2 regions of the Sphingobium sp. YBL2 genome follow, and region 1 is predicted to be linked to the other one. Evidence: predicted binding sites of a transcription regulator. Region 1 holds the regulator's gene; the other holds the start of a gene.
The links. Region 1 encodes LexA, which represses DNA repair genes until DNA is damaged. Its sites were predicted from a motif close to GTTCCNCNCTTGTTCT; they were not measured.
Positions count from the first base shown of each region.

Region 2: the regulator LexA is predicted to act here: its motif matches at 2,508-2,523, upstream of uvrA (excinuclease ABC subunit UvrA).

Region 1 covers NZ_CP010954.1:3,279,999-3,286,314, reverse strand. Annotated here, with positions in the region: gene TZ53_RS15190 (molybdopterin molybdotransferase MoeA) at 1-840, shown strand, start outside; gene TZ53_RS27185 (hypothetical protein) at 925-1,083, opposite strand; gene lexA (transcriptional repressor LexA) at 1,237-1,923, shown strand; gene TZ53_RS15180 (ComEC/Rec2 family competence protein) at 1,860-4,058, opposite strand; gene gltX (glutamate--tRNA ligase) at 4,106-5,560, shown strand; gene TZ53_RS15170 (citrate synthase) at 5,578-6,316, shown strand, end outside.
Region 2 covers NZ_CP010954.1:4,577,831-4,584,146, reverse strand. Annotated here, with positions in the region: gene uvrA (excinuclease ABC subunit UvrA) at 1-2,458, opposite strand, end outside; gene TZ53_RS21195 (septal ring lytic transglycosylase RlpA family protein) at 2,622-3,194, shown strand; gene TZ53_RS21190 (UrcA family protein) at 3,740-4,060, shown strand; gene TZ53_RS21185 (LytR/AlgR family response regulator transcription factor) at 4,243-4,986, opposite strand; gene TZ53_RS21180 (sensor histidine kinase) at 5,259-6,316, opposite strand, start outside.

The sequences.
Region 1 (6,316 bases):
GACATGCTGCGCGGACTGGAGGAGGCGCTGACGAAGGGCCGCCATGTGCGTCCGGCCGGTTCCGACTTCCGCAAGGACGGCCTTTTGCTGAAGGCCGGCAGCGCATTGGGGGCGGCGCAGATCGCGCTCGCCGTGCTGGGCGGGCATGGGACGCTGCCCGTATCGCGCCGGGCGCGGGTCGCCCTGCTCTCGACAGGCAACGAACTCGTGCCCCCCGGTGCGCCGACGCAGCCCGGCCAGCTTCCCTCCTCCAACGCGCCCATGCTGGCCGCCCTGCTCGCCGGCCTTTCCTGCGATGTCATCGATCTGGGGATCGTGCCGGACGATCTCCCCGGCCTGGTCGAGGCCTTTGCCCGCGCCAGCCAGGCGGACATCATCGTTTCGACCGGCGGCGCATCGGTGGGCGATCACGACATCGTCCGCCCGGCTTTCGTCCAGGCCGGGGGTTCGCTCGATTTCTGGAAGATCCGCATGCGTCCGGGCAAGCCGTTGATGGCGGGGACATTGGGTTCCGCCGTCTTCCTGGGCCTGCCGGGCAATCCGGTATCGGCCTTCGTGACGGCAACGCTGTTCCTGTTGCCGCTGGTCCGCAATATGATGGGCGCGGCATCGCCCCTGCCCCGCACCGCGCCGGCGACGCTCGCCGCGCCGCTGCCCGCCACGGGGGAACGCGACGATTACCTCCGCGCGTTCCGCACGGAAGCGGGCATCGTTTCCGTGACATCGCAGGACAGCGCCGCCACCGCGGCCATGGCGATGGCCGACTGCCTCATCCTGCGCCCCGCCGGCTCTGCTCCGGCTGCCGCCGGCGATCACGTCACGGTTCTTCCCCTCGCATAAGGAAAGGGGCCGCCGCGCGACCCCTTCCAGTGCAGTCCTGACGGATGGCGGCGATGTCAGCCCTGCTGGACCGCCGCCGTTCCTTCAGCGCTGCTGCTTGCCGGGCGACTTGTCCTGACGGCGTTCATCGCCCATCTGGCCCTGCCGGTCTTCCTGCTGCTGCTGGCGTCCACCCTGGCTGGAGCGGTCGCCGCCCTGCTGGTCGCGACGTTGACCGCCGCCCTGGTTGTTCTGGTTGGCCATCTTTCTCTCCTATTCACCTTCTTCGTGGAAGGCAGGCGTTAAACGGCCTGCGGCCTTCCGCGTTCCAGCAAAAGCGCCCAACGGTTAGGCGCTTGACTTACCCCGTTCCGTTTCCTATGCGTTCTCCATCCGTTCCAAGGAGGGCAAGGCGAGATGTTGACACCCAAGCAACAGGAATTGCTGAGCTTCATTCAGACCCGGCTGGAGGAGGGAGGCGTATCCCCCTCTTTCGAGGAGATGAAGGAAGCGCTGGACCTGCGGTCCAAATCCGGCATCCACCGCCTGATCAATGCGTTGGAGGAACGCGGTTTCATCCGCCGCCTGCCCAATCGCGCCCGCGCACTGGAAGTGCTCAAGCTGCCCGATGCCATGCATCGCGCTCCCAAGGTCGTCGTGCCTGCCAAGCCGCCGCTGACGCCCGGTCCGGTGGCCAGCAGGCCCCCGGTCGCCGCCAACGACATATTGGAGATTCCGCTGCACGGCCGGATCGCGGCGGGCGTGCCGATCGAGGCGCTGGAGGGGCAGAACATGCTTTCCGTTCCTGCCGCGCTGCTGGGCACCGGGGATCATTATGCGCTGGAAGTGGCGGGGGATTCAATGGTCGAAGCGGGCATTCTGGACGGCGATTTCGCGCTTATCCAGCGCACCGACGTCGCGCGCGAGGGGCAGATCGTGGTCGCCCTGATCGACGAAAATGAAGCGACGCTGAAATATTTCCGGCGTGAGGGTCCGAAGGTCAGGCTCGATCCCGCCAACAGCGCCTATGAACCGCAGATCTACGACCCTCGGCAGGTCCGCATCCAGGGCAAGCTGGCCGGGTTGCTGCGCCGATATAACTGATGCTTCCTGTATTCGCGCGGCCGGCGGGAAGACCGCGCGACCCAGGGGTGCTCGTCATGCCACGCCTTCGCGCTGCGCATGGTGCCATGGTCCAGATCGATGGTCAGGCCACCCGTCCTGGCGAGGAAGTGTCGATCCACCTTCAGCCAGCGTGGGCGACAGGCGCCCGGCAGGCGGCGGTCGCTGACGACGATGTCTGAATAGGCGCAATCCCGCGCCAGTATCGCATTATCGATCCTCACGCTGCTTCGCGTCAGCAACAGGTTCCAGTTCCGGCCCCCTCCCTTCAGGCGAACGGCGCATAGATCGGGAGAACAGCGGGCCTGGGGCAGCGCCGTCAATGCCTGCAAGATACCGTCATAACCCGCGCTTTCCGCCATGACGTCGCGCGCATAGCCGCCGGCTCGCGCCCGCAGCATCGCCATGCCGCCATCGGCAGTGCGCACCGCGACATGCCGGCCGTCCCCGCTTATCAATATGGCGGGCATCGGGCTGGTCAGGACCATCATGACGCCGGTGGTCACGGGCATCAGACCCGCCCAGCGCCACCGGCTTCGCCATAGCAGGCACCACAGCATGCCCAGCAGCATCAGGCCGAACACTACGCCCGACTGGGCGGGCGCCAGTACCACCGCCCAAGGGCTGGACGCCACGCCATGGGCAATCAGCAACAGCAGGTCGATCGATCGCGCGGCAAGCCACCAGAAGGGCGCACCCCACCCGCCTAGGTCCAGCAGCAAGGCCGTCGCCTCCAGCGGCATGACCACCAGGGTCGTAAGCGGTATGGCCACCAGATTGGCGATCGATCCCAACATGCCCGCCTTGTGGAAATGGAACAGCGCTATCGGCGCCAGCACCAGCTCCACGACCAGGCCGGTCGCCAGCATGCCCGCAAGATTGCGCCCGATCCGGCGCCCCACCCCTTCGCCACGCGGCGCGAGAAAGGCGCGGAAGGCCGAATGCTCGCCCAGCGACACCAAGGCTATCACGGCCGCGAAGCTCATCTGGAAACTCGGCCCCACCAGTGCTTCTGGCCAGAGGATCAGCACCACCAGCGCCCCTGCCGCCACGAGCCTGAGCGTGATCGCGTCCCGCCCCATCGCCAGTCCGCCCAGCACAAGCAGGGCAGCGACGCAGGATCGCACGGTCGGCACCTCTGCGCCGGTCAGAAGCGTATAGCCGATGCCCGCCAGAGCGCCGCCGCCCGCGGCCAGCAGCATCAGCGGCCAGTCGAGAGCCGCCCGGCGGCTGAGCGCCATCAGCCGCATCAACAGGAAGATCACCGCAGCGATCAGGGCCGTGACATGCAGACCGCTGATCGACAGCAGATGCGCAAGGCCGCTCCGACGCATCGCCTCCGCATCTGCCTGCGCGATTGCGCCCTGATCACCCGTGGCCAGGGCAGCGGCGATGCCGGCGCCCTGTCCCGGAACGCGCTCCAGGATATGCTCGAACAGACGCGCCCTCAACCGGGGGCCGGCCGTGGCCGGCCGCAGGACCGTGAGCGGCGGCAGCACACGCCCGGTCGCGCCGACGCCCTCGAAATAGGCGCGGCGCGCAAAATCATAGCCGCCCGGCAGGCTGGGCGGCGCAGGCGGCATCAGCCTTGTGCGGAAGGCTATGATGGCTCCCTCCCCGACCCCCGGCGGCATCGACGCATCGTCAAGATTGACGCGCACCAGGGGCGGCAGGGCAGGCACGCCGACAGGCCGGACCAGCACGCGACTCATGTGCTGCGCGGGCAGCCTTTCGACCGACCGGACCTCCCCCTTCAGCGAGATGAAGGCGGGGCGGTCGAGGGGCGGCGATCCGACGATCGTCGCTTTCCCCCAGACCAGCAGGCACCCCGCACAGGCAAGAATGCCACCGACGACGATCGCCTGACGCACCCGGCCACCGGGCGGCAAAAGCAGCGCGGCGCAGGCGACCGCAAGCGTCACGCAGCAAAAGGCCAGCCATTCCAGCCGATTAGGCAGAAGGAACCAGGCCGCGATTCCCGCAGCCAGGGCGACCGGAACCCATAGCGGCAACCGTTCGCGCTCCTCCTCCAGCCACAGCTCCACGCCGCGCCAAATCCGCGCTGCTTTCCCCCGGGCCGAACTGACAACGGAGGTTTGTCGTGGCTCGAAAGCCATGCTAGGGGGCGTCGCGATCATGGATGGGTCGGGTGGTATCCGGGCGAATGGCAGGGAATGAAACGGTGAGTGCTACAGGTTCGAACAAGCAGGTAGTAACCCGTTTTGCGCCGTCGCCTACCGGTTTTCTTCACATCGGCGGCGCGCGCACCGCACTATTCAACTGGCTGTTCGCGCGTCATCACGGCGGCAAGTTCCTGCTGCGGATCGAGGACACCGACCGGGCCCGCTCCACCGAGGAAGCGGTCGCCGCCATCTTCGACGGGCTGGAATGGCTGGGGCTGGGCGGCGACGAACCGGCGGTCTTCCAGTTCGAGCGCACGCCACGCCATGCCGAAGTGGCGAACCAGATGCTCGCCTCCGGCCATGCCTATCGCTGCTATGCGACACCCGAGGAACTGGCGGAACTGCGCGAGCGGCAGCGCGCCGCCAAGCAGCCGATGCGCTATGACGGGCGGTGGCGGGACCGCGATCCTTCCGAGGCCCCGGAAGGCGCGCCCTTCGTCATCCGCCTGAAAGCGCCGCGCGAAGGCGAGACGGCGATCGAGGACGCCGTGCAGGGCCGCGTCGTCGTCCAGAATGCGGAGCTGGACGACATGATCCTGCTGCGTTCGGACGGCACGCCCACCTATATGCTGGCGGTGGTGGTCGACGACCATGACATGGGCGTCACCCATGTCATTCGCGGCGACGACCATCTCAACAATGCGTTCCGCCAGCTAGGCATCATAAAGGCGATGAATTGGGAAGAGCCCATCTACGCCCATATCCCGCTGATCCATGGGGCCGACGGCGCGAAGCTGTCCAAGCGGCACGGCGCGCTTGGCGTCGATGCCTATCGCGACGAGTTGGGCATGCTGCCCGAAGCGGTGTTCAACTATCTGCTGCGACTCGGCTGGGGCCATGGCGACGAGGAGATCATTTCCCGCGAGCGTGCGGTGGAACTCTTTGATATTTCAGGTGTCGGCCGCTCGCCCTCTCGCTTCGACATCAAGAAGCTGGAGAATCTGAACGGCCATTATCTGCGCGAGGCGGATGACGCACGCCTTGCCGCGCTGGTCGCGCCAAGGGTTGCGGCAAGGTTGAACATCGATCTGCCGGAGGATGGCGAGAAACGGCTTGCCGAGGCCATGCCGTCGCTCAAGCCGCGCGCCAGGACGCTTAACGAAATTGCGGAGGGCGCCGAATTCTTGTTCAAAAATTGCCCGCTCGATTTTGACGAGAAGGCGCTTGCTCTGCTAGACGATTCCGCACGCGCGCTGCTGGGACAGACAGCCGACGCTCTTGCACCCGTCCAGTCCTGGACGGTCGAAGCGATCGAAGAAGCCATTCGCCGCGTGGCAGAGGATGCCGGCCTCGGGCTTGGAAAGGTCGCGCAGCCCTTGCGCGCGGCGCTGACCGGTCGCACGGTTTCGCCGGGAATTTTCGACGTCCTTTTCCTTCTGGGGAAGACGGAGAGCTTGGAACGATTGGCCGCTGTGAGGCACGCATCGGCCAATTGAAGTATCAGGAGAATACCATGTCGGATAACAATGCCACTTTGAGCGTCGACGGCAACGCGAAAGACTATGCCATTCTGAACGGCACGGTCGGACCGCAGGTCATCGACGTTCGCAAGCTCTACGCCAACACCGGCATGTTTACCTACGACCCCGGCTTCACCTCGACCGCGAGCTGCGATTCGGGCCTGACCTATATCGACGGCGACGCCGGTGTGCTGCTGCATCGCGGCTATCCGATCGACCAGCTTGCCGAACAGTCGAGCTTCATGGAAGTGTCCTACCTCCTCCTCAACGGCGAACTGCCCTCGAAGAAGGAACTGGAGGATTTCACGCGCACCATCACGCGCCACACCATGGTGCATGAGCAGCTCACCACCTTCTACCGCGGTTTCCGCCGCGATGCCCACCCGATGGCGATCATGTGCGGCGTGGTCGGCGCGCTCTCGGCCTTCTATCACGACTCCACCGACATCAACGATCCGGAACAGCGCAAGATCGCCAGCCACCGCCTGATCGCCAAGATGCCGACGATCGCGGCGATGGCGTATAAATATTCGGTGGGCCAGCCCTTCGTCTATCCGCGCAACGACCTCAGCTACACCGCCAACTTCCTGAACATGACCTTCTCGGTCCCGGCGGAGGAATATGTCATCGATCCGGTCGTCGTCGACGCGATGGACAAGATCTTCACGCTGCACGCCGACCATGAACAGAACGCGTCCACATCGACCGTGCGTCTGGCCGGCTCGTCCGGCG
Region 2 (6,316 bases), 1.3 Mb from region 1:
CCACCGCGTCCTCGACCGTCATGTCGAGGACGTCGGCGATGGACTTGCCCTTGAACTTCACCTCCAGCGTCTCGCGATTGTAGCGGGCGCCGTGGCAGACGTCGCAGGTGACGTAGACGTCGGGGAGGAAGTGCATCTCTATCTTGAGCACGCCGTCGCCCTGGCAGGCTTCGCAGCGGCCGCCCTTGACGTTGAAGCTGAAGCGGCCGGGCTTGTAGCCGCGCGCCTGCGCTTCGGGGAGGCCGGCGAACCAGTCGCGGATGTTGGTGAAGGCGCCGGTGTAGGTCGCCGGGTTGGAGCGGGGGGTGCGGCCGATGGGCGACTGGTCGATGTCGATCACCTTGTCGCAATGTTCGAGGCCCGTCACCTTGTCATGCGGGCCGGCGACGATGCGCGCGCCGTTGAGGGTGCGGGCGGACGCCGCATAGAGGGTGTCGATGGTGAAGCTGGACTTGCCCGAGCCCGATACGCCGGTGATGCAGGTGAAGGTGCCGAGCGGGATGCTGGCGGTGACATTTTGCAGGTTGTTGGCGCGGGCGTTGTGGACGGTGAGTTTCTTGCCCGATCCCTTGCGGCGGCGGGGCGGGACTTCGATGCGGCGGGTGCCGTTCAGATAGTCGGCGGTCAGGCTGTCCTTGTGCGCGAGCAGTTCGTTCAGGGTGCCCTGCGCGACGATGGTGCCGCCGTGGACGCCCGCGCCCGGCCCCATGTCGACGATATAGTCGGCGGTGCGGATCGCGTCTTCGTCATGTTCCACGACGATGACGGTGTTGCCGAGGTCGCGCAGGCGCTTGAGCGTGATGAGCAGGCGGTCATTGTCGCGCTGGTGCAGGCCGATGGAGGGTTCGTCGAGGACGTAGAGGACGCCCGACAGGCCGCTGCCGATCTGCGAGGCGAGGCGGATGCGCTGGGACTCGCCGCCGGACAGGGTGCCGCTGGTGCGGTCCAGGTTCAGATAGTCGAGGCCGACATTGTTGAGGAAGCCGAGGCGCTCCACGATTTCCTTGAGGATGGCGCGGGCGATCTGGTTCTGCTGATCGTTGAGGCGGCTGGGGAGGGTGGAGAAGAAACCGAGCGCGTCCACCACCGAGCGGCGGGTGGACATGGAGATGTCTTCCCCCGCGATCTTCACCGCCAGCGCCTCCGGCTTGAGGCGGGCGCCGTGGCAGGTCTCGCACGGCATGGCGGTCTGGTATTTGCTGAGTTCCTCCCGCATCCAGGCGGATTCGGTCTGGAGGAGGCGGCGGTTGAGATTGCCGATGACGCCTTCGAAGGGCTTTTTCACCTCATAGCTTTTCTTGCCGTCGACGAAGCGCAGGGTGACGGGCCGGCCGGCGGTGCCGTGGAGGATGATGAGCTTCACCTCCCCCGGCAGGTCGGCCCAGGGGGTGTCGAGGGAGAAGCCGAACTCCTTCGCGAGGGAGCCGAGGACCTGCATATAATAGGGGCTGGGCGGGTTGGACTTGGCCCAGGGGACGACCGCGCCCTTCTTGAGGCTGAGGGCTTCGTTGGGGACGACGAGTTCGGGGTCGAACTCCTGCCGTTCGCCCAGGCCGTCGCAGGCGGGGCAGGCGCCCTGCGGGGCGTTGAAGGAGAAGAGGCGCGGTTCGATCTCCGCTATGGTGAAGCCGCTGACGGGGCAGGCGAACTTCTCGCTGAAGACGATGCGGTTGGCGGGGATGCCTGCGCCCTTGAGGTTGCCGGTGGATTCCGCTTCGACCTCGCGGCCGGGGACGGCGCCGTCCGCGAGGTCGACATAGGCGAGGCCGTCGGCGAGTTTCAGGGCTTGTTCGAAGCTGTCGGCGAGGCGGGTGGCCATGTCGTCGCTGACGGCGAGGCGGTCGACCACCACTTCGATGTCATGCTTGTATTTCTTGTCGAGGGCGGGGGCGTCCTCTATCGCGTAGAGTTCGCCGTCGATGCGGACGCGGGTGAAGCCGGCCTTCTGCCACTCCGCCAGTTCCTTGCGATATTCGCCCTTGCGGCCGCGGACCACGGGGGCGAGGAGGTAGAAGCGCGTCCCTTCGGGCAGCTGCATCACGCGGTCGACCATCTGGCTGACCGTCTGGGCGCTGATGGGGAGGCCCGTGGCGGGCGAATAGGGGATGCCGACGCGCGCCCAGAGGAGGCGCATATAGTCGTAGATCTCCGTCACGGTGGCGACCGTGGAGCGCGGGTTGCGGCTGGTCGTCTTCTGCTCGATGGAGATGGCGGGGGAGAGGCCGTCTATATGTTCGACGTCCGGCTTCTGCATCATCTCCAGGAACTGGCGCGCATAGGCGGAGAGGGATTCGACATAGCGGCGCTGACCCTCGGCATAGATAGTGTCGAAGGCGAGGGAGGACTTGCCCGAGCCGGAAAGGCCGGTGATGACGATCAGGCTGTCGCGCGGAAGGTCGACGTCGACGCCCTTGAGATTATGCTCGCGTGCGCCGCGGACGCTTATGGTGGTCAGCATTCGGCAGACCTCTGCTGAGAAATTTGCGTGAGACTCATGGGGGCGTGTTGTTCCAGATTTGTTCTTGGGAGGCAAGGGCCGGTCGGGCGCAAGATAGGGACTGTGCGGCGAAAGGAAAAGGCGGCGGCTTTGCCCCCGCGCCGGGCTGGGGTAAAGGGCGGGGATGAGCGGGACTTTTGTTCGGATGCGGTTCGGCGCGCTGGGCGTCGCGATGGCGCTGGCGGCCTGTGGCGGGGGGGTGCGCTATCGGCCCGTGAGCGACGTGCCGGTGCGGGTGGGAAAGCCCTATAGCGTCAGGGGCGTGACCTATGTGCCTGCCGCCGATCCGGGCTATGATTATCTGGGCTATGCGAGCTGGTATGGCGGGGAGAGCGGGAACCGGACGGCCAATGGCGAGCGCTTTCGGCCGAAGGCGGTGACGGCGGCGCACGCGACGCTGCCCCTGCCGAGCTATGTCGAGGTGACGGCGCTGGAGACGGGGCGGACGATCCTGGTGCGGATCAACGATCGCGGGCCCTTCGCCGGGCGGGGGCGGATCATCGACCTGTCGCGCGGGGCGGCGGAGCAGCTGGGGATCAGGGCGACGGGCCATGCGCCGGTCAGGGTGCGCGTCGTGGAGCCGCCGGAGAAGGACCGCAGCAAGCTGCGCGAAGGGAAGGAGGCGCCGGAGCGGCCGGTCGTCGATGCGCGGACGCTCGCCAATTTGCGGGCGCAGCTCGCCGCGCAGGGGCGGTGATGTCGTTCGTGGAAGAATGTCGTCCGTTCGTCCACGGCTGATGTTGCCGGGCGTGATGGATGGGCGGATCATCGAATGGGGAAAACGGTCGTTGCGCACCCGCGCTATGATGCGGTTCGACATGGCGACGATCTGGCTATGGATCGACCGGCCCCGGGCCGTATCGCCGCAAGATGATTGAAAGAGATCCCGGAGAGCCCGACAGCTTCCTGGATGCACCCCCGGCCTTTCCCTTGCGCCGGGGGTGTTTTTATGTGCGCGAATTGTTGAACGATTGTAATTTTACGCTACGGAACGGTTGTTTTTCTGTCGTAAAATTGTCGTTCGTCCCCGTGAGACTGTATTTGGTCGACGGGAGCGCCGTTGGCCGACAGGGACAGGCGCCGGTCGAAAGCGAAAAGCGATGCATTTGCAATGCGCCTAAACAAAATGGGCGAAGACAGAGACGATGATCTGTTGAGGCCTTCTCTTCTCTTCGCTTGAGGTCTGCACTGCGCGCCACGCGGCCAGGCCGACAAAAGCATAGCGTTGAGGAGACAATTGCCATGATCGCCATCAAGTTCACCGCTGCTCTCGCCGCCATGGCCGCCATGGGCGCCGCTGGCACGGCTTCCGCCATCGAATTCGAGTCCAACGGAAAGAGTGTCGAGGTCAGCTATCATGATCTGGACCTGTCGAAGACGAGCGACCAACGCGTCCTGAATGCCCGTATACGGCGTGCCGCGGCAAAGGTCTGCCCGCTCAACGATACCACGGCCGCGATCGAGAAGTGCCAGCAGGTTGCAGCCGCGCATGTTCGCGGCGCTGTGGACCTTGCCGTCGCCAAGGCTCAGAATGGGGAGCGCTTTGCCGATCTGGGCAAGTAAAAGCCAGTCAGCGCAGGCGCCTGAGTTATTCAATCGGTTTTTAGAAAAGGGCCCGGAATTCACCGGGCCTTTCCTTTTGTGGGCGCGGAGCGTTGCGGCTGCCCTTGCGGCGTCCCGCGGGCGTTGCCCTCCATCGTCTTTGGCGGTTTCCCTTCCCATCTGCGACGGGAGGACTGAAGGGGTCAGCGGCCTGCCATGGCGCGGGCGTTGGTGAGATAGGTGCGGCCGATGCGGATTTCCGTGCCGTCCGCGAGGCAGGCTGACCAGACGCCGCTGCCGTCGTGGCGCAGCCGGGAGATATGGTCGCGGCGCACGATGTGGGAGCGGTGCAGGCGGACGAACTGCTGCGGGTCCAGCCGGTTTTCCAGCGAACTGATCGTCTGGTGCAGCAGATAGCTGTTGGCCCCCACATGCAGCCGCATATAGTCGCGTTCCGCCTCGATCCGGTCGATCTGGACCGCGCCGATGCGGATCAGTTCGGAACGGTGCGGCACCCAGAATTCCTCCGCCCATTCGGGTTCGTCCTGCGTGCTGGTGGCGGGGGAGGGGACGGTGCGGTTGCCCAGCGCCTGTTCGACGCGGTCGATGGCGCGGGACAGGCGTTCATGGGCCACCGGCTTCAGCAGATAGTCCACGGCGGCAAGGTCGAAGGCCTCCACCGCGAAACCTTCGAAAGCGGTGACGAAGATCACTGCCGGGCAGATGCCCATGCGCGAGGTCGCCCGCGCCACCCCGATGCCGTCGAGCAGCGGCATGGCGATGTCGAGCATCACCAGGTCCGGTTCCAGCCCCTCGATCAGGCGCAGCGCCGCCTCCCCGTCGCTGGCGGTGCCGACCAGCGCGATGCGCGGTTCGCGGGCGCACAGCATCTGGAGGCGTTCGACCGCCAATGGTTCGTCGTCGACGATCAGCGTTCGGATGGGCATGGGTTCGACCTTTCACGGATTGCGCCAAGGATGGGGAAATTCCGTACCCTAGAGCAGATTCCGATCCGATTGCATCGGCTCGACTGCTCTAGGTTTTTGTTTTCTCGCGTTTTCCGAGTCGGCAGATGATTCCATCTGCTTGGAAAACGCTCCAGGCTGCGGCGACAGCATCCATTGTGCCTCTACCCACCTGCGGTTGCTGGGGAGAAATGGATGCTGAAGCAAGTTCAGCATGACGTCGCTTATATTTTCAAGTTGAATGTCGATACGGCCTAGCTCCGGCGGATGATGGGGAGGGTGAGGTCCACCGCGAAGCCGCCGCCGGGGCGCGGGCCATAGTCGATCCGGCCCTGTTCGCCGAAGCGGGCGGTCAGGCGGTCGCGCACATTGGCGAGGCCGATGCCGCTGCCCGCGTCCGCTTCGCTGGGCGGCTTGTCGCCATTGTCGGTGACGCTGATGTGGAGCATGCCCTCCTCCTCCCGCGCTTCGATGGCGATGGTCACCGGGCTGGAGGTGCGCGACACGCCATATTTGATCGCATTTTCCACCAGCGGTTGCAGGATCAGGCCGGGAACGCAGGCATTGAGCAGGGTGTCCGGGATGCGGATGCTGGTCGACAGGCGATCCGGGAAGCGCACCGCTTCGATGTCCAGATAGAGTTTCTGGAGATGCACTTCCTCCTCCAGCGAGACGTCCTCCAGCGGGTCGCCGGTCAGGCTGGTGCGGTAGAAATTGGAGAGGGAGAGGATCATCTGTTCCGCCTCGTCGCGCCGGTCCTTCATGACCAGCGAAGAGAGCGAGTTCAGCGTGTTGAACAGGAAATGGGGGTTCACCTGATAGCGCAGGGAGCGCAGTTCGGCCTGCTGGGCGGCGCGTTCCAGCCGGTCGGCGCGGCGTTCGACGCGATGCGCCTCGCTGGCGTAGGAGAGGGCGAGGTACAGGCCGGCCCAGGCGGCGAGGAAGAAATAGCGGCTGATCGCGTCCTCCACGATCTGCATCAGGGCGAAGCCCTGTTCGCTCGCATATTTCTGATAATCGGCGTCAGGAAACAGTGAGGCCGGGTCGTAGATGTTGAAGACGTAGAAATTGGCCGCCGCCGTCGCCAGCGCGAAGGGCGCGGCGAGCGAGAAGGCGGCGACGATGCGCGTCGTCAGCGGCTGGCGGTCGAAGCGGCGCAGGCAGAGATAGAGGACCCAGGTGACGACGATGCCGATCACCGTCACCACCGCGCGGCGCGCGGCCATGGCCCCCTGCGCCTCGAACCCCATGACGGAGGCGCGCAGCGTCACCAGCACCGCGTAGAAGAACCAGAAACCCAATATCGAATACA